DNA from 3 places in the Afipia sp. MLSD5-FHT05B12 genome. Region 3 is predicted to be linked to each of the others. Evidence: predicted binding sites of a transcription regulator. Region 3 holds the regulator's gene; each other region holds the start of a gene.
The links. The regulator LexA, encoded in region 3, represses DNA repair genes until DNA is damaged. The targets are predictions, from matches to a motif close to TGTTCNNNNTGTGTTCNG.
Positions count from the first base shown of each region.

Region 1: a site for LexA is predicted at 4,725-4,742, ahead of AC1Q6J_RS09940 (ImuA family protein). Genes of this name have one in related genera too.
Region 2: a site for LexA is predicted at 3,389-3,406, ahead of AC1Q6J_RS07225 (YifB family Mg chelatase-like AAA ATPase). Genes of this name have one in related genera too.

Region 1 covers NZ_JBXAFS010000005.1:209,886-216,647, reverse strand. Annotated here, with positions in the region: gene AC1Q6J_RS09965 (acyl-CoA carboxylase subunit beta) at 1-21, shown strand, start outside; gene AC1Q6J_RS09960 (GMC family oxidoreductase) at 171-1,790, opposite strand; gene AC1Q6J_RS09955 (M20 aminoacylase family protein) at 1,957-3,132, shown strand; gene AC1Q6J_RS09950 (YciE/YciF ferroxidase family protein) at 3,248-3,751, shown strand; gene AC1Q6J_RS09945 (flavin reductase family protein) at 3,817-4,470, opposite strand; gene AC1Q6J_RS09940 (ImuA family protein) at 4,802-5,587, shown strand; gene AC1Q6J_RS09935 (Y-family DNA polymerase) at 5,478-6,762, shown strand, end outside.
Region 2 covers NZ_JBXAFS010000004.1:28,862-35,623, forward strand. Annotated here, with positions in the region: gene glsA (glutaminase A) at 1-1,645, opposite strand, end outside; gene AC1Q6J_RS07225 (YifB family Mg chelatase-like AAA ATPase) at 1,803-3,341, opposite strand; gene AC1Q6J_RS07230 (hypothetical protein) at 3,845-4,282, shown strand; gene AC1Q6J_RS07235 (MBL fold metallo-hydrolase) at 4,347-5,327, opposite strand; gene AC1Q6J_RS07240 (hypothetical protein) at 5,482-6,315, opposite strand; gene gshB (glutathione synthase) at 6,425-6,762, opposite strand, start outside.
Region 3 covers NZ_JBXAFS010000006.1:184,936-191,697, reverse strand. Annotated here, with positions in the region: gene AC1Q6J_RS11115 (peptidylprolyl isomerase) at 1-1,126, shown strand, start outside; gene trpD (anthranilate phosphoribosyltransferase) at 1,128-2,141, shown strand; gene trpC (indole-3-glycerol phosphate synthase TrpC) at 2,155-3,006, shown strand; gene moaC (cyclic pyranopterin monophosphate synthase MoaC) at 3,088-3,579, shown strand; gene AC1Q6J_RS11095 (molybdopterin molybdotransferase MoeA) at 3,590-4,798, shown strand; gene lexA (transcriptional repressor LexA) at 4,999-5,706, shown strand; gene AC1Q6J_RS11085 (ComEC/Rec2 family competence protein) at 5,720-6,762, opposite strand, start outside.

The sequences.
Region 1 (6,762 bases), on a different contig from region 3:
CAGATGGCGATAAGGCCGTAGGCGCTTTTAATGGAAACCTAAGATTGTCATGGCCGGGCTTGTCCCGGCCATCCACGTCTTTGGACATTAAAGGAAGGCGTGGATCACCGGGACAAGCCCGGTGATGACGAACGTATTTGTTGCGCTCTCGGCGTTGCCGCTCGGAGGAATCACTTTCCATCCTCCACAATCATCGCCGATCCCCTTTCCGCGATCATCGCGGTCGGCGTGTTGGTGTTGCCGGACGTGATAGTCGGCATCACCGACGCATCGACAATGCGCAATCCCTTCAGGCCGTGAAGCCGTAGGCGCTCATCGACCACGGCGAGAGGGTCGCTGCTGGTGCCCATCTTCGCGGTTCCGACCGGATGGAAGATGGTGGTGCCGATGTCGCCGGCGGCTTTCGCCAGGGATGCATCGTCGTCGCCGACGGAGGGGCCGGGGAGATACTCCTGCGGATGATAATTGCTCAGCGCATGCTGCTTCATGAGCCGGCGCGTCACGCGAATGGCGTCGGCCGCGACCTGACGGTCTTCGGGCGTCGACAAATAGTTCGGCGCAATCGCCGGAGCCTGATCCGGCGTATCGGATTTGATACGGATGGTGCCGCGCGATGTCGGGCGCAGGTTGCAGGCTGCAATGGTGATGGCCGGGAAGCGGTGCAATGGCTCACCGAATTTGTCGAGCGACAGCGGCTGGACGTGAAACTGGATATTGGCGCGTTCCTGACGCGGATCGGATCGTGTGAAGATACCAAGCTGCGATGGCGCCATGGTCAGCGGTCCGCGCCGGCGCAGCAAGTAATCGACGCCCATCCAGCCGCGCCGGAACAGATTGTAATAGGTCTCGTTCAGCGTGCGCACGCCTTCGACCTTGTAGATGGCGCGTTGCTGCAAATGGTCTTGCAGGTTGCGGCCCACGCCCTGCCGGTCGAGCACGGTGTCGATGCCGAGCGGCGACAGCCACTCGCGCGGTCCTATACCGGAACGGTGCAGCACCTGCGTTGATCCGATCGAGCCTGAACAAAGGATCACTTCGCCTTGCGTTCGCGCCTCGATGGTCTCTCCATTTTGGCGGAAACGCACGCCGACGGCGCGGCCATTCTCGACGATCACCTTGTCGACCAGCACGCTGGTCTCCAGCCGCAGGTTCGGCCGCGACAGGGCGGGCTTCAGAAATCCGCGTGCCGAGGACCAGCGCCTGCCGCGCTTCTGATTGACGTGGAAGTATCCGATGCCTTCGTTGTCGCCGGTGTTGAAATCCGGCGTCTTGCGGATTCCCATTTCACTCGCGGCTTCCGCCACGGCGTCGAGTACCTTCCATGACAGGCGCGGGGCCTCGATCCGCCATCCGCCGCCGACACCATGATGTTCGCTCTCGCCGAGGAAATGATCTTCGAGTTTCTTGAAGGCGGGAAGCACATCGTCCCAGCCCCAGCCGGTCAATCCGAGCTGCCGCCAGTGGTCGTAATCCGCTGCCTGTCCGCGCATCGAGATCATGGCGTTGATCGCCGACGATCCGCCGATCACCTTGCCGCGCGGATAAGCCAGTGCGCGGCCGTTGAGGCCGGCTTCCGGTTCAGTCTTGAACATCCAGTCGGAGCGGGGATTGCCGATGGCGAACAGGTAACCGACCGGGATGTGAAACCAGATCCAGTTGTCCCTGCCGCCGGCCTCCAGGATCAGCACACGCTTGCGGGGATCGGCCGAGAGGCGGTTGGCGACGATGCAGCCGGCGGTGCCGGCGCCGACGACGATATAGTCGAAATCCCCCTCAAGACGTTTCGCCATTCCCTGTCCTGCGTTTCTCTAGCCAAATTGAAGACTTTTCTTCTTATGGCCCCGGCCGGGGTTCGCTGTACAGTAGGGTTCCGCGCAAGTCCTGTTTGCGCGGATGTTGGGTCCCCTGCGGGCTCATGCTAGCTTTTGCCGTCTTGATCCTGTGAGGTTTACCGCCGTGCCCATCCTCAACCGTGTCGCCGATCTGCAACCCGAAATCATGGGCTGGCGCCGCGATCTCCATGCGCATCCGGAGCTGATGTACGATGTGCATCGCACCGCGGCCTTCGTTGCCGACCGTCTGCGGGAATTCGGTTGCGATGAGGTCGCGACCGGTCTTGGACGTACCGGCGTGGTCGGCGTTATCAAGGGGCGAAAATCGGTCAATGGCGGCGATCTGAAGGCGATCGGGCTGCGGGCGGACATGGATGCGCTGCCGATCGAGGAAGAAACCGGCGTGGCCTATCGCTCGACGGTCCCGGGCAAGATGCACGCCTGCGGTCACGACGGCCACACCGCGATGCTGCTCGGCGCGGCGCGCTATCTCGCGGAGACGCGAAATTTCGCGGGCGATGCCGTGATGATTTTTCAGCCCGCCGAAGAGGGAGGCGCGGGCGCCGAGGCCATGATCAAGGACGGTCTGATGGACCGTTTCAGGATCGAGCAGGTCTACGGCATGCACAACTCGCCGGGCATGCCGATCGGGACGTTTGCGACGCGCGTTGGACCTGCGATGGCGGCGACGGATCATATCAATATCCATATCGAAGGCCTGGGCGGCCATGCCGCGCGTCCGCACAAGAGCATCGACTCGGTGCTGGTCGGCGCGCAGCTCATTACCGCCTTGCAATCGATCGTCTCCCGCAGCGTCGATCCGCTGGATGCCGCGGTAATTTCGATCTGCGAGTTCCATGCCGGCAACGCCCGCAATGTCATTCCGCAGACCGCGGAATTGTTCGGCACTGCGCGGACGCTGACGCCCGAGGTGCGCGATCTGATCGAGCAGCGGGTGCGCGAGGTCGTCAACGGGGTCGCGCAGCTCTCGGGCGCGAAGATCACGCTCGATTACGAGCGCAGTTACCCGGTGCTGGTCAATCACGCCGCCGAGACCGGGATCGCCGCGCGGGTCGCCGCCGATGTCGCGGGCGAGGGCAATGTCAGTTCCGAGATTCCGCCGGTCATGGGCGCCGAAGACTTCGCCTATATGCTGGAAGCGCGGCCGGGCGCCTTCATCTTTATCGGCAACGGCGACAGCGCGGGGCTGCACCATCCTGCCTACAATTTTAACGACGATGCCATCGTCTACGGCTCGTCATACTGGATCAAGCTGGTGGAATCCCAACTCGCGGGCTGACCAGGCGGCGAAGGCGGAAACCGTTTTATGCCGTTTACGCCGCAGGAACGAAGCGCATCACCTCGCGTTGAAAGACGGGAAACATCCCGTCACCGTAAAACCGAGTGAGGACGCCATGGTCGCTGCAAAAGAAAAAGACCTCAATGATCTGTTCCTTGATACCCTCAAGGACATCTATTTCGCCGAGAAACACATTCTGAAGGCGCTGCCGAAGATGGCCAAGGCCGCGCACTCCGACAAGCTGCGCGCCGCCTTCGAGAGGCATGAGAGTGAGACGGAAGGCCATGTGGAAAAGCTCGAGAAGATTTTCGACCTGCTCGACAAGCCAGCGCGCAGCAAGACCTGCGATGCCATCGTCGGCATTCTCGACGAGGGCAAGGAAATCATGGCCGAGTACAAGGGAACCGAGGCGCTCGACGCCGGACTACTGGCGGCGGCTCAGGCGGTCGAACACTACGAAATCGCGCGCTACGGAACCCTGAAGGCATGGGCGACCAAGCTCGGCATGACGGAAGCGGTACGGCTGCTTGATGAAACGCTCCAGCAGGAACACAAGGCCGATGAGGCCTTGACGATGCTTGCCCTTGGCACGGTGAATTCCGAGGCGCTGGCGGCGTGATATGTCACTGCAAATCAGCGCAACAGTCCGGCAAGATCTGGATTGCTGCGCTCCTTGCGATTGATTTATGACCCGTGGAATGCCGGGTTACTGCTTCCAGGCGGCCTTTCCATTTCAAACATCCGGTCCTGAGTGACCTCGACGTAGTCGCCGCCGCGGCCTGCGCGAAGAATTGGATTCGGGAGAGCCGTTTGATAAACGCCGTCCTTGATGAGCGACTTGTCGATATAAACGGCAACCACTTCGCCAAGGATCAGCCATCCCTGCACCGGATCGCCGGTATGGGTCTTGAACTGAACGACATCGGTGACCTTGCATTCCATCGCGGCGCGACTTTCCGCGACGCGTGGAACGTTCACGAAGCGGCTTGGTGCCTTGGTTAGTCCGGCGACTTCGAATTCATCGACGCCTCGCGCAAGTGGCGACGACGTTACGTTCATCTGGTCGCCAAGATCCTTGCTCACCAGATTCCAGACAAATTCCCTGGTCTCAGAGACATTCTGAACGGTGTCCTTCCACGAGATCGACGCAAAGCCGAGAATGGGCGGGTCATAGTTGAATGCATTGAAGAAGCTGTACGGCGCGAGATTGATTTCGCCCTTTGGTGTTCGCGACGAAATCCAGCCGATCGGCCGCGGAGCAATAATGGCGTTGAAGGGGTTATGCCGAAGTCCATGTCCTTTCGCTGGCTCGTAAACATGCATGTCGTGCAAATCCATTCGTCCGCTCCACGGGTAAGCCACCAACGCGGATGCGCACGCGGCAAGATCGATCATATGATATAAGTTCGAAAATAGAACTTAAATTGAGCGATTGGTAAAACCGCTCTGCGCGGCCATGGAAGGGGCGCTTGCTTATGAGTTCGGCGGATCGATCCCCGCACGTTTAGGACGATCCGGTATCTCATTCTTTCTGCTCAGGAAAAGTGGCCCTCAAAGTCTGATTGACTCCTCGGCCCCTCTTAGCTTTATATTAGAACATATCATGAACAAATAAGCCCGTCACTCGTTCAACCCGCGGCGACGGACCCAAAAACTCCAGGAGCGGCGCATGACCAGCGCGCGCATGAACACACTTGCGTCCCTGCGGGGGACCATTGGCCGCCTCGAGGGCGAGAGCGATGGGCTTGCGCGCGTGACGCTGGGCCATACGGATGCGGACGCCGTGTTGCAGGGCGGGCTGGTGCGCGGCGCGTTGCATGAGGTGTTCGCCGAGGGTGGCCGTCATGGCGCGGCGGCGACGGGTTTTATCGCGGGCCTTGCGCATCGCCTCGCGGGGCAGCGGCCGCTGATGTGGGTGCGGCAGGATTTCACGGAACTTGAATCCGGTGCGCTCTCGATGAGCGGCCTCAATGAGCTCGGGCTCGATCCGCGTCTCCTGGTGACGGTCCGGGCTGCGGATGCCGAGACGGCGCTGCGCGCGGCAGCCGATGCGATTGCCTGCGATGCGTTGGGTGCCGTGGTGCTGGATGTCTGGGGCGAGGTGCGTGCGCTCGATCTGGTCGCGAGCCGCAGGCTGACGCTGGCCGCGCGCGCCTCGAATGTCACGTGTCTGGTACTGCGCACGGCGGCCACGCCATCGGCCAGTACGGCGGAGACGCGGTGGGTGGTGCGTCCAGCATCTTCATCTTCCGCAATGGAGGCATGGGGCGCGCCGATGCTCGATGTACAACTTGTTCGCAATCGTCACGGCCAGACCGGACAATGGATCATGGAGTGGAAATGTGATGAGGGCCTCTTCCGTGAAGGCGCGGCGTCTTCTCAGCCTGTGGCTGCCGTGCCTGCCGACAGATCGCTTGAAGCGTCAGCTTTCGGGACAAGACGCCGCGCCGGATGATACGCGTCCGTGCGTCGTTGTCGCCAAGCTGAACAATGCGCTGCAAATTTCCGCGTTGAACGATGCCGCTGCTGGCATCGGCCTTGAGATCGGACTGCCGCTGGCGAACGCGCGCGCGGTCTGTCCCGATGTGGAGGTGTTCGACGCCGACGAGGCAGCGGATGCGAAACTGCTGGAAGCCATCGCCGATTGGTGCGACCGCTTTACGCCGCTGGTGGCGCTCGATCCGCCTCACGGGTTGCTGCTCGATATCAGCGGTTGCGCGCATCTGTTCGGCGGCGAGGCCGCGATGTTGCGTAACGTCTGCGCATCGCTGGCGCGGCAAGGTTTTATCATCAACGCGGCGATTGCCGGCACGCCGGTCTGCGCGCGCACGGTGGCGCGCGCGGCGCGAAGCTGCATCGTTCCCGATGGAGAGGAAGCCCATGCCGTCAGTTCACTCCCGGTATTCGCGCTCGGCGCTGACGATGCCATCACGCGAGGCCTGCGCCGCGCTGGTCTGAAAACGATTGGCGATGTGGCGGCGCGTGCGCCGCACGAACTTGCCGCACGCTTCGGCGCCGCGTTCGTGAACTTGTTGCAGCAGGCATTAGGGCAAGCCGATGCGCCGATTTCGCCGCGAAAGCCGCTGCCGGATTTCATGGTGGAGAAGCGTTTCCCCGAACCGGTCGCGACCGGCAACGTGATCGCGGCGATCCTCTCCGCTCTGGCGCAGATGCTGGTCGCGGCGATGGACAAGCAGGGTAAGGGTGCGCGGCGGCTGGAGGCGAGTTTCTTCCGCACTGACGGCGCGGTGCGGACCATCACAGTGGAGACCGGACAGCCCGTTAGCAGGGTCAACGTGGTCGATCGCCTGTTTCGCGAAAGGCTGGATGCGCTGGCCGATCCACTCGATCCCGGTTTCGGGTTCGATCTGATCCGGTTGTCCGCCAGCCGTGTTGAGATCGTCGTGCAGGAGCAGCGCGATTTCGATACCCGCGCGCAGGACAATGACGAGGTGGCGGCGCTGATCGACCGCATCGCCGCTCGTATCGGCGGCAAGCGTGTCGTGGTGCATCTGCCGCAGGACACGCATATTCCCGAACGCGCAGCGATCGCCGCGTCTGCGCAGCAGTATCTTGCCGCCGCCGCTGTTGCAGAATGGCCCGCGTGCGTCGAATCCGAGCCGCCGCTGC
Region 2 (6,762 bases), on a different contig from region 3:
CGAGCGAGGCGAGGCGCACTCCGCTCGGGAGTTTGACGCTGACCATGCCGCGTTGAATGAAGAAGATCGAATTGGCAGGCTCGCCCGCGCCAATGATTTTGGCGCCTGCCTGATAGTGACGCGTGGTCGAGAATTTGACCAGGGTGTCGACTTCCTCCGTGGTCAGGTTGGCGAGCAGCGCCTGCTCGCTGAGATGCGTGGTCTCCGTCGTGTTGGTGAATCCGCCATATCTGTAGATCACCTGATCCTCGGCCCATTCGATCGCGTTATCCAGCGATGCGAACCGCCGGACCTTCTGGGTCTCGGCCGAAGCATAGATCGCCTTCAGGACCTCGGACTCCGGTTCGAACCCGGTCAGGATCACCGTGACATCGATGCTTGCGAGAATCGTGAGGTTCTCTCCCAACAGCCGGATGCCGGCCGCGGTGACGTCCGGCACGCGCCGGAAATCCAGAATGAGCAGCGGCGCATTCGGCAATGTGCTGGAGAGCCGGCGGGTGATGTAGTCGATCGCGGCGAAGTTGAGCGCGCCGACCAGCTCGATGATCCGGATGTCGTCGTGCCGCTCCTCGAGGATCTGCTGCTCATGCGGCTGACGGCTGCGGCGGGATGATACGCTGGAAATATCATAGTCGGCGATAATGCAGGCGCGGACATCCGCGCTGCGATTGAACATGTGAAGATTGAATCGTTCCGACAGGGCTTCGCAGACCTTCAGGCCGCGCACGCTGTTGCCGTGGCTGTCGAGACGCGGAGAGAACGTGCCCAGCCCGATCTGCGAAGGGAGCGCCGCGACAATACCGCCGCCCACACCGCTCTTTGCGGGGATGCCGACGCGGTAGATCCATTCGCCGGCATAGTCGTACATGCCGGAACTCGTCATCACGGACAGGACGCTTGCAACGGTACGCGGCGCGATCACCTGATCTCCGGTGACGGGGTTGATGCCTCTGTTGGCGAGCGTCGCCGCCATCACTGCCAGATCGCGCGCAGTCACCAGCACGGCGCACTGGCGGAAGTAAGTGTCGAGAACGGCGTCCACGTCGCGCTCAACGACAGCGTAGTTGTGCAGCAGCCATGCGATGGCACGGTTTCGGTTGCCGGTCGCGCGCTCGGATGAATAGACCGATTCATCGACGGCGAGGTCGCGGCCGGCAAAGCGCCCCAGCGTTTGCCGGATGCGCTCAAAGGCATTAGCGCCTTCGACCCGGTAGATCAGGCCGGAGCAGGCGATGGCTCCAGCGTTCACCATCGGGTTGAACGGCTTGTTGTCGAGCGTGAGACGGATGGAATTGAAGGCTTCGCCGCTGGGCTCGACCCCGATCGCCGCGCCGACACACTCCGGTCCAAGCAGATCGAGCGCCAGCGCGAACACGAAGGCCTTCGACACCGACTGGATCGTGAAAGGCACCGCGCTGTCGCCGACTTCGTAGACGTACCCGTCAATGGTGGCGACGGCGACGCCGAAATGCTCCGGATTCGCCCGGGTCAGTTCGGGAATATAGTCAGCCAGCGCGCCGGAACTGTCGCCTTTGAACTCTTCATGGCAGCTGGCGAGAAACTGCTGAAGCGGAGGCTTCGTGCCGTAGCCATTCTGTCTTGCTGAGTTGTCGCTGCTGATCGAACGAGTTGGTATGGCGTCCACGGATTTGTCCTTGTTTGCCGCGATTCAAAGCAATCCCCGTGCCATGATTGGGAATTTTTGGCGCGCAGGAGGATGGCATCGCTGCCATACGCGAGAAAAAGGGAGATGGTCCGGATTTCGTGATTGGTTGAGCGAGGCCGCGATTGCGAAGATATGGCTACGCCGCGCGGCGCAAATCTTCCGCCAGCGCGCGGTAGGACAGCGCTTCGGCGAGATGAAGCCGTCCAATGGCGTCAGCGCCGTCGAGATCCGCGAGGGTGCGCGCCACCCGCAACACGCGATGATAGCCGCGCGCCGACAGGCGCATGGTTTCAGCGGCGTCGCGCAACAGCTTCTGCCCTTGCGCATCGGGCTGCGCGATCTCTTCCAGAACCGCGGCCGGTGCTTCCGCATTGGTGCGAATGTGCGGCAGGCCCAAAGCCGCATAGCGCGCGATCTGAACGGCGCGAGCCGCGGCGACGCGCGCGGCGACTTCGGCGGAGCCCTCCGCCGGTGCAGGCAGGATCAGATCGGAGGCCGTGACTGCCGGCACTTCGATCCGCAGATCGATACGGTCCATCAGCGGACCGGAAATGCGGCCCTGATAATCCGCCGTGCAGCGGTCGATGCGTCCGCGCTTGCACGCATAGCCGGGCTCGTAAGCATGTCCGCAGCGGCAGGGATTCATCGCGGCCACCAGCATGAAGCGCGCCGGATAGGTGACACGATGGTTCGCGCGCGACACCGCGACCTCGCCGTTCTCCAGCGGCTGACGCAGCGAATCCAGTACGCGCGCATCGAACTCCGGCAATTCATCGAGGAACAGCACGCCGTGATGCGCCAGCGAAATCTCCCCAGGTCTGGCGCGCATGCCGCCGCCGGTCAGCGCGGCCATGCTCGCGGAGTGATGCGGCGCGCGAAACGGACGCCGCGCTGTCAAAGCGCCGCCTTCGATTTCGCCCGCGACGGATGCGATCATTGAAATCTCGAGCAGTTCGGACGGCGACAGCGGCGGCAGGATTGACGGCAGCCGCGCCGCGAGCATGGACTTGCCCGCGCCGGGCGAGCCGATCATCAGGAGGTGATGCCCGCCGGCGGCGGCGATCTCCAGCGCGCGCTTGGCGCTTTCCTGGCCCTTGATATCGCGCAGGTCGAGCAATGCGGTCTGCCGTTCGGTGATCTTCGGTTCGGGCCGTGACAGAACCTGTGTGCCCTTGAAGTGATTGGCGATCTGAATCAGCGACGCCGCCGCGACGATCTGAATCTCGGGACTGGCCCATGCCGCTTCCGCGCCGCAGGCCGCGGGACAGATCAGCCCCTCGTCGCGCGCGTTGGCGCCGATGGCTGCGGGAAGCACGCCGGCGACCGGCGCAATCGAGCCATCGAGTCTCAGTTCGCCGAGCACCGTAAATCCGCTCAGCGCATCGGGCGGGATCGCGCCGATCGCGGCCATCAGCCCGAGGGCAATGGGGAGATCGTAATGACTGCCTTCCTTGGGCAGGTCGGCAGGCGCGAGATTGACGGTGATTCGCCGGGCGGGCAGCGCGAGGCCCGAGGCGATCAGGGCGGAGCGCACCCGTTCGCGGGCCTCGGAGACCGCCTTGTCCGGCAGGCCGACGATGGTGAAGGCGGGCAATCCCGGCGCGACCTGAACCTGCACGTCCACCGCGCGGGCTTCGATGCCTTCAAATGCCACCGTGGAAACGCGTTGAACCATTGCGCCCTCGCCCCCACCGCAACCCTAGCAGGAACCTTTCCGAGCGCAAGAACATTCAGGGAACAAGGGCGGGGACCCACGGCCGCGCAACGGGACGGCGACAGCGTATAGATAGACACATATTGTAATTTATACTTATATTATACTTAGATTTATATGTAATTGAGAGGTATTTTATCCTTAACCAAGTATTAATACGATTCTTTACTTGCTCCTGGTTCCGTTTACCTTGTTTCCATCGCCGGAAATCGAGGAACAAGAAAATGCCCCGCCCGCGCCGCCGAACTCCGTGTCGGCCGTCCCTTCTGCTGCCGTCGGCGGCTTTCCTTGCATATGCCCTGCTTGTCGCGCCCGAGGCCCGACCCGATCCGGCCGATGGTCTGTTCGCGCAATCCGTCCCCGCGAGGAAGGACAGCGCAAAGGTCCTGAGACATGAGAGGGCCGCGAGCTGTCCTCAGCCGTCGCCAGCGGCGGAATCCCTCGATCCACCGACGACAGCCGCTTTGGCCGAGATCAAGACATTTCGCGCGGGCGATCATTTCAGGGAAGACTTTACATCGCGGGCGGAGGTCAGGATCACGTGGCTGGGCGCAACATTCCTGCGCCGCTTTGCCGCCAAAATCGAAGACGCGGCGGGGGCAGGCGTGCTTCAGTCCCACATACTGCACGCGCCCGCCCCCGACAGCTGGATCATCGACGAGCTTGGGGATGAGCATGAGACCCGGCTGGCCGACCTGTGGTGCCTGCTGAAGATCCAGGCGGGAGGGGAATCCGGAATTCTCCTGGTCAATGCCAGGCCGAATGTTTTCTACATGCGCGACGTGTCAGGCGAACTCGGTGCCGTCGATATCGTTTGGGGTGGCGCGGGCTGGGAGATCGGAGCGAGCGCGATCAACGGCGATCGTGTCTGGCCCGCCGGCATCCGGGTGCTGTCGCGCTGAAGTTCGCAGATGGAGCGCCTTTGGCAGCGGAGATGAAGCCGCCGCCAAAGGACGTGAGCAAGTCTCAGAGATTCATGATCATCGGCTCGGGGATGTAGCGGAAGCCGTCGCCCGCCTTCACCACATGGCCGTAGCCCGGCCACGGGAAGTGATAGGACATCACCGCCGTCTTGTTGGCCGCGATCGTGTCCAGCAGTTTGACCCGCGTCGCCGCTGCCATCTTGGGATCGGAATCGTAGGCGAACTCCATCTTCGGCCGCTCCAGCAGCAACACCTGATGGTGGGTGAGGTCGCCGAGGAAGGCGAACGACTTTCCACCCGACTGGATCATGAAGATGTGGTGGCCGAAGGTGTGGCCGGGCGCGGCGATCGCCGTGATGCCCGGCAGGAATTCCTGTCCGTCCTTGAAGAACACGATGCGGTCGCGCACCGGCATCAGGTTCTTGCGGGCGTGGACGATGAAATCCTTGAGCGGCCCGTCCATCTTCTTCTCGTCGGTCCAGAACTCGAGATCCGTCTGGCTGATGTAGACCTGCGCGTTCGGAAACAGCGGCTTGCCGCCTTCATCGACGATGCCGCCGATATGGTCGATATGCGCGTGCGAGCAAACGATCGCATCGACATCTTCCGGCTTGAGGCCGGCTTCGGTGATGCTTTTCTGCAGACGCCCCGTGGTCGGCCCGAACAGTTTCGATGTGCCCATGCCGGTGTCGAACAGCACCACGCGCTCGCCGAAATTCACGATCGGCGCGTTCTGTTCGAGAATGACGTTGCTGGGGCTGAGGAAATTATCGCTCAGCATCTTCTGCACGTCCTCCTTCGGGACGCCGAGGAATGTGCCGGATGGATCGCCGAGCGGCAGCGGTCCGTCGGACACCACCGTGACTTCGGCCTCGCCGAGCTTGAAGCGATGATAGTAGGGAGCCTGCGTGCCGAGCTTCGGCGCGCGCGCCATGGCGCCGCTGCTTATCATCGTTGCGCCAAGACTTGCGCCAAGTCCGGCGCCAAGAGCAAGGAGAGATCGTCGCGAAACATCGATCGTCATGCATTCCTCCATTGAATTTTGTTGTTGTCGCTTGCCGTCGCGGTTCCGATTATGCGGTCCGTTTCCGTTCGCTGGCAAGGACGGGCATATGCAGGCACGCACGCGTGACGTCACGCAGCTGTCATTGCGGCTTCAAGCCAGGATGCCTTGAAAGTCAGGCGGGCTGATTGACGCCGTTGGCGTCGCTGCGCGGAACCAGCGTCGCGTCCCTGTCGTCGAGCTTCGGCGAAATGCGAAGGCCGAACACATGCGGAAAACGCATGATCTCGACGTTGAAATCCGCGGTGGTCACCGGCGTCGCCGCGGCGGCGGATTTCGGAGCATAGAGCCGGCCCCAGATGTCGACTCCGGCGAATTGCGGCAGCTGAGTCAGGCGCAGGTTGCCGACGGTGCCGTCGAATCTCAGCAAATGGCGCGCGCGGTCGTTCATCATCAGGACCCAGCCGTCGATGGCGTGCCCGGCATCATTGGTGATGGGGCAGGCGATGATCATCGCGTCCGGCGCGGTGCGGAACAGATGATCGTAGATCTCGGTCTGATGGTTGATCAGCTCGGAGTAGACCACAAGAATAACGGCGCCATCGGCGACCTTGATCGGCAGGATGAGGCGCTGCCAGAGCTGGCCGGTTTGCGACCAGGTTGCGGTAAAGCGAACGAAGGCCGGTGTGAGGCGCCTGGTCACCTGACGATAGACGTCGGCGAATTCCCGCTTGAGAGGGTTGATCTGCTGCGACAGCAAGGTGCCCGCCAGGTTTTCGCTGGCAGCGGCCTGAACCGCCTCGCCGACGTACATGTAGACGAAGTCGTCGTTGATCGTGAGCAGGTGAATGGAATTGGCGCGGAGCTGATAGCTGCATTCCTCAGTCAGCCGCTGCAACGTCAAGTCGTTGGTATCGTTAAGAGTTTTCCACTTGACCCACAGGAATTCCATCGCGGCGGTGGTCAGCTCGCGCGGAATCGATGTGCCGTTGAAGACTTCAATTGCCATTAGTCAGCTCGTTTCGGTGCGCGCATACCGTGTATCCGGCGGCGGCGCACTCCCCCGCCGCGAGATTGGCAGAAGGTGGTCAGCAATTGATTAACCTGTCGCGGGGTCGCTAAGCGCGCCTGGCGGCGATGGCGTCCCAGATCTTCGCCGCGACGTCGGGGCCGCCGAGCCGGGCGATCGCCCGGATGCCGGTCGGCGAGGTGACGTTGATTTCCGTCAGGTGACCGTCGATCACGTCGATGCCGACGAACAGCAGGCCAAGCTCGCGCAGCGCCGGTTTCAGCCGTTCGCAAATCTCGCGCTCGCGCGGCGACAGATCGGTGGATTGCGCGGCGCCTCCGCGCACCATGTTGGAGCGCAGATCGTCCGCCGCCGGCACGCGATTGACCGCGCCGGCGAATTCGCCATCGACCAGGATGATGCGCTTGTCGCCGTGCTTGACCTCGG
Region 3 (6,762 bases):
ACAGCGCCGCGAGCGGTATGCGACGCCTGAGAAGCGTCAGGTGTTCCAGATTCCGTTCCCGAACGCCGACGAAGCCAAGGCGGCAAGCGAGCGCATCAAAGCCGGAACCTCATTCGAGGATATCGCCAAGGAGCGCAAGCTGACCACGGCCGACACCGACCTCGGCAATGTGGCGAAGGCATCGATCGGTGATTCCGCCATCGCGGACGCCGCATTTGCTCTCGCGCCGGACACCGTAAGCCAGCCGGTCAAGGGCGCCCTCATCACGGCGCTGCTGAAAGTCACGAAAGTCGAGCCCGGCACCAATCCGAGCTATGAGAGCGTCGCACCGGCGATCAAGCGCGAGATCGCGCTGGAGCGTGCGCGGGCCCAGATGCAGGACCTGCACAACAAGATCGAGGACGAGCGCGGCGGCGGATCGAATATCGCCGAGGCCGCCCAGAAGCTCGGGCTCAAGGCGACCACGATCGAAGCCATCGATCGTTCGGGCCGCGGACCGGACGGCAAGCCGGTGGCCGGTTTGCCGCAAGGCGTCGATATCGTCGCGCCCGCGTTTGCCAGCAATATCGGCGTCGAGAACGAGCCGGTGCAGTACAACGGCGGCGAACTGTGGTTTGACGTCCTCGGCGTGACGCCGTCGCGCGACCGGACGCTGGACGAAGTGAAGGATCAGGTCGAAGCGCGCTGGCGCGACGAACAGATCTCGACCCGCCTGCGCGCCAAGGCCACCGAGATTGTCGGAAAGCTGGAAAAGGGCGCAACGCTCGAGGCAGAGGCGTCCGCTGCGGGGCTCAAGGTTGAGACGGCGAAGCTGTTCAAGCGTGACACTGACGCCAAGGTTATTCCCGAGCGGCTGGTGACTGCTGCCTTCCGCACGCCGAAGGACGGCATCGGCCAGACCGAAGGCGGCGGCGGCAGCGAGTGGATCGTGTTCAAGGTCACCGACATTGTCGTGCCGCCGGTCGATCTTGCATCCGAGGATGTGAAGAAACTGACCGACAGCCTCCGCCGCGCGGAGATGGAAGAGCAGCTCACCGCCTATATCGCAAAGCTCGAAACCGATATCGGCGTCACGATCAACCAGAATGCGTTTGCCGTGGCCACCGGCGCGGCCTCGGCTCAGTGACATGGACGACCTGAAAGCCATTATCGGAAAGGTCGCCACCGGCGCGGCCCTGTCGCGTGACGAGGCGGCGGCGGCGTTCGACCGCATGATGTCCGGCGAAGCGACACCCTCGCAGATGGGTGCCCTGCTGATGGGCCTGCGCGTGCGCGGCGAAACCGTCGACGAAATCACCGGCGCGGTTTCGGCGATGCGCGCCAAGATGCTGACTGTGAAAGCGCCCGCCGATGCGGTCGACATTGTCGGCACCGGCGGTGACGGATCGGGATCGGTCAATGTCTCGACCTGCGCGTCGTTCATTCTCGCCGGCGCGGGCGTCCCGGTCGCGAAGCACGGCAACCGCGCGCTGTCGTCGAAATCGGGCGCTGCCGACGCGCTGGCGGCGCTCGGCGTCAACATCAACATCAGCCCTGAGCAGGTGGGCCGCTGCATCGCCGAGGCCGGTATCGGTTTCATGTTCGCGCCGACGCATCATCCCGCGATGAAGAACGTCGGCCCCACCCGCGTTGAGCTCGCCACCCGCACGATCTTCAACCTGCTCGGACCGCTGTCCAATCCAGCCGGCGTCAAGCGGCAGATGGTCGGCGTGTTCTCGAAGCATTGGGTCGAGCCGCTGGCGCAGGTGCTGAAGAATCTCGGCGCGGAATCGGTATGGGTCGTACACGGCTCCGACGGCCTCGATGAGATCACCCTCACCGGCCCGACCTTCGTCGCAGCGCTGGAGAAGGGCAACATCCGCACGTTCGAAGTCACGCCCGAAGACGGCGGACTGCCGCGCGCCACAAGCGCGGACCTGAAGGGCGGCGATGCGCAGGCCAACGCCAAGGCGCTCCGCGACGTGCTGGAAGGCAAGCAGAACGCCTACCGCAACGTCGCGCTGCTGAACGCGGCGGCTGCACTCGTGGTTGCCGGCAAGGCCAAGGATCTCAAGGAAGGCGTTGCGCTCGGCACCAAGGCGCTGGACACTGGTGCAGCGGCGGACAGGCTCAAGCGCCTTATCGCCGTTTCCAATGCTTGAGGAGCAACTCCCCTTGTCGGACATCCTCGATAAAATCGAAACCTACAAGCGCGAGGAAATCGCCGCGGCCAAGCGCGCGCTTCCATTCGCCGAGGTCGAGGCACGCGCCAAGGCTGCGCCCGCGCCGCGCGGTTTCGTCAACGCCATCCGTGCAAAGATCGCGCGCGGCGAGTATGCGCTGATTGCGGAGATCAAGAAGGCCTCGCCATCGAAGGGGCTCATTCGCGCCGACTTCGATCCTCCGGCGCTGGCAAAGGCTTATGAAGCAGGCGGCGCAGCGTGTCTCTCGGTGCTGACCGATACACCATCGTTCCAGGGCTCGCTCGCATTCATGGTCACCGCGCGCACCGCGGTTTCGCTGCCGGTGCTGCGCAAGGACTTCATGTACGACACCTACCAGGTGGCTGAAGCGCGCGCGCATGGCGCTGACTGTATCCTCATCATCATGGCCGCGCTCGATGACGCGGCGGCCAAAGACATCGAAGATGCCGCCTTCGCGCACGGCATGGACGTGCTGCTGGAGGTTCACAATCGCGAAGAACTGGACCGCGCCTTGAAGCTTCGCTCAAAGCTGCTCGGCGTGAACAACCGCAATCTGCGCACCTTCGAGACGACGCTGGCTACCAGCGAAGAACTCGCACCGCTGATCCCGAAGGATCGCATCATCGTCGGCGAAAGCGGCATCTTCACACCGGACGATCTGGCGCGCCTCGCCAAGGTCGGCTTCTCCACATTCCTCGTCGGCGAAAGCCTGATGCGGCAGGCCGATGTGACGGCCGCAACCCGCGCGCTGCTCGCGCGCGGCGATAAATCCCTGGATGTCGTCCCGGCGCAGGCCGGGACCCATAACCACCGTGCCCTGTGACAATGGCTGATCGCCGCTCCAGACATTCAACCGATGACTCAGGGGATATGGGTCCCCGCTTTCGCGGGGACGACATCTGAAATGGCGAAGCGGACAAAGCAACTCACCCATATCGACGCCAGGGGCGAAGCGCGCATGGTGGACGTTTCCGCCAAGCCGGACACCGAGCGTGTGGCGGTGGCCGAAGGCCGCGTCATCATGACCCGCAAGACGCTTGATCTGATCGTCAAGGGCAATGCCGCCAAGGGCGATGTGCTCGGCACCGCGCGCGTGGCCGGCATCATGGCGGCGAAACGCACCTCCGATCTCATTCCGCTCTGTCATCCGCTGGCGCTCGCGAAAGTCACGCTCGACATCACGCCCGATACCAAACTGCCTGGCTGCCGCGTGCGCGCAACCGTGAAGGTCAAAGGACCGACCGGCGTCGAGATGGAAGCGCTCACCGCCGTGTCGGTGGCGTGCCTGACCATCTACGACATGGTGAAGGCCGTGGAGCGCGGCATCCAGATCGAAGCCATTCGCCTGGTCGAGAAAAAAGGCGGAAAGTCCGGTCATTATCTGGCCGATTACTGAGGAGCGTCCGATGGCGCTGATGCCCGTCGCCGAGGCCTATGCCGCCGTCCTCAAGGACGCCGGCGCCCTTCCCGAGGAAACGGTCGAACTCAACGACGCCTTTCATCGCACGCTGTCCCGCGACGTCGCGGCGCTCCGCACCCAGCCGCCCGTCGCGCTGTCGGCGATGGATGGATACGCGGTCCGCGCAGCGGATGCCGCGCCGGGGGCACGGCTGAAGGTGATCGGCGAAGTCGCCGCCGGCCGGCCCTTCAATCAAACCATCGGCGCCGGACAAGCCGCGCGCATCTTCACCGGCGGTGTCATTCCCGGCGGTGTGGATGCCGTCGTCATTCAGGAAGACACCACACGCGACGGCGACATTGTGATCGTCAACGAGACCATCACGACGGGAAGAAACATCCGCCCCGCCGGCATCGATTTCCGCGAAGGCGACGTGCTGTTACCGCGCGGCACCCTGCTCAATGACCGCGCGCTGGCGCTGGCGGCCGCCATGAACCATCCACGATTGCCGGTGCATCGCCGTCCGAAAATCGCAATCCTCGCCACCGGCGACGAACTGGTTCCTCCGGGCACGACGCCCGGCCCCGGACAGATCGTCCACAGCAACGTCTTCGCACTGGCGGCGCTGGCGCGCAGCGAAGGCGCCGATGTGGCTGAACTCGGCATCGCGCGCGACACGCTCGAAGACACCTCCGGCGGGATTCGGCGCGCCCGCGATCTCGGCGCGGATGTCCTCATCACCACTGGCGGCGCGTCGGTCGGCGACCACGATCTGGTTCAGGCCGCGCTGAAAGCCGAGGGCTTCGACATGGCCTTCTGGAAGATTGCGCTCCGTCCCGGCAAGCCGATGATGAACGGGCGGCTGGGGGCGATGCGTGTACTCGGTCTGCCGGGAAATCCGGTGTCGTCTTACGTCTGCGCCTTCCTGTTTCTGGTACCGCTGATCCGTTCCCTCTCGGGGCGAACGATGGTCGACCATCCGCTCGAACATGCCCTGCTTGGGCGCGAACTGCCCGCCAACGACAAGCGGCAGGACTACCTGCGGGCGCGGCTCGCACCCGGCGGCGACGGCATGCCCGTCGCCACCTCGGTGGGCGCCCAGGACAGTTCGCTGGTTGCGAATCTCGCCGCGGCCAACGCGCTGATCGTCCGGCCGCCGCATGCCCCAGCCGCTCCTGCCGGCTCGCCCTGCACGATCCTCCGGCTGCCAAACTGACAATCGCGTTTCCAATCGCCGTTCGTTGACGTGAAATTAAGGGGTTGCGGAACACATATGGAACAGATAGTGTTCGTTCATGATTTGTTTCGAGTGACTCGCAACTCCTGAGTGTCCCCTTCCATTCTTTCGCAGTGGGGATCCAGAGAGGCGCGGCTTCGGCTCAAACTCGAGCTTCTAGGGATCGGGGACCTATTCAGATGCTGACACGCAAACAGTACGAGCTTCTGCGCTTCATCAACGAGCGGCTCAAGGAAGCTGGTGTTCCACCCTCCTTCGACGAAATGAAGGATGCGCTGGACCTGCGGTCGAAATCCGGCATCCACCGGCTCATCACCGCGCTTGAAGAGCGCGGCTTCATCCGCAGGCTCGCCAATCGCGCCCGCGCGATCGAGGTCATCAAACTTCCCGAACTCGGCGTCAATCCAGGCGGCGCCCGCCGCGGCTTCACTCCGAGCGTCATCGAAGGCAACCTCGGAAAGGTCCGCACGAACACTTCCGGCGGTCCCGACGAAGATGCCAGCTTCCCGGTCTCCGTGCCGGTCATGGGCCGGATCGCGGCAGGTACGCCGATCGAAGCGTTGCAGACCCGCAGCCACACCATCAACGTGCCGCCCGACATGCTCGGGTCCGGCGAACATTACGCCCTTGAGGTGCGTGGCGACTCCATGGTGGAAGCCGGCATTCTCGACGGCGACACCGTGCTGATCCAGCGCAACGAGACCGCCGACACCGGCGACATCGTGGTCGCGCTGATCGACGAGGAAGAAGCCACCTTGAAGCGCTTCCGGCGACGCGGCGCGTCCATCGCGCTGGAGCCTGCCAACGCGGCCTACGAGGTTCGTATCCTGCCGCCCAACCGTGTGCGGATTCAGGGCAAGCTGATCGGGCTTGTTCGCAAATACTGAGTTCGTCTCAAAATCAATCATCCGGCCGGAGATCGCTTTCCGCCGGTGTGGCATCAACGGGCTGCGCCGGACGGTTTGGCCGGCCAGCGGGTGCTTCAAGCTCATTCTCCACATTCGCCGGCGACCACGGACGATCCACGCCGCGCGGACGGTTGGCTGTGATCGCGTGACCCTCGGTGGTTTTGCGTAAGGCAAGCGTCCCTCGCCTGCCAAGCATCTCCTGATCCAGCACCATGGCCGCGCAGTCAGCCGGCGGCTGCCGCAGCGTCACGATGACGGCAGCCCGCGCGCAGTCGTCCATGAATCCTTCCGGTTTCAGGGTCAGCGCAACGGTCGATCCATCCGCAGCCTGCACCACGCATCCGGATGCGTCGCACGAGACGCCATCGGTCAGCGACGCGTCGGTTGCCTTGCGCATGTCAGCGTCGGCTGAGAGCCATTCGCGCGACAGGAACACATCCTTTCCGGTGCGCATCAGACGCAGCTTGCCGTCCTTCCCTCGCACGGCGACGGTGTGACCGTCTCCTGCCACAAGGATATCCGGCTGCGGCGTGGTCAGCGCCCAGATCGTTGCGAATGCAATGAGCCCTGCTCCCGCCCATCGCAATGGCGTCCGCAACAAACCGAGCGCAATGATGCCCGCGCTCATCAAAGCCAATGGGCCGGTGCCGAAGGCTGCGATCTGGCCGATGGCGCCGGGCAGCGCCGCGACCCACTGCGACACCGCAACCATCCAGCCGATGCCGACATCCATCAGCCGCCAGAACACGCCGTCGAAGCCAAACGGCATAGCGAGCAGTCCGAGAAGTCCAGCCGGCATCACCAGCACCGAGACCACCGGCATCGCCGCGAGATTGGCCAGCACGCCATAAGGCGTCACGCGATGAAAATGAAACGCCGCATACGGCATGGTCGCGAATCCGGCCACCAGCGACGCCAGCGCCAGCATGATGATCTCACGCCCACCCCACAGCGCCGCGCGCGCCACCCGCGAGTTGTCGGGCGAGGCGAACAGGTTCGGCATGCCTATCTGGATCAGCGTCACGAGACCCAGCG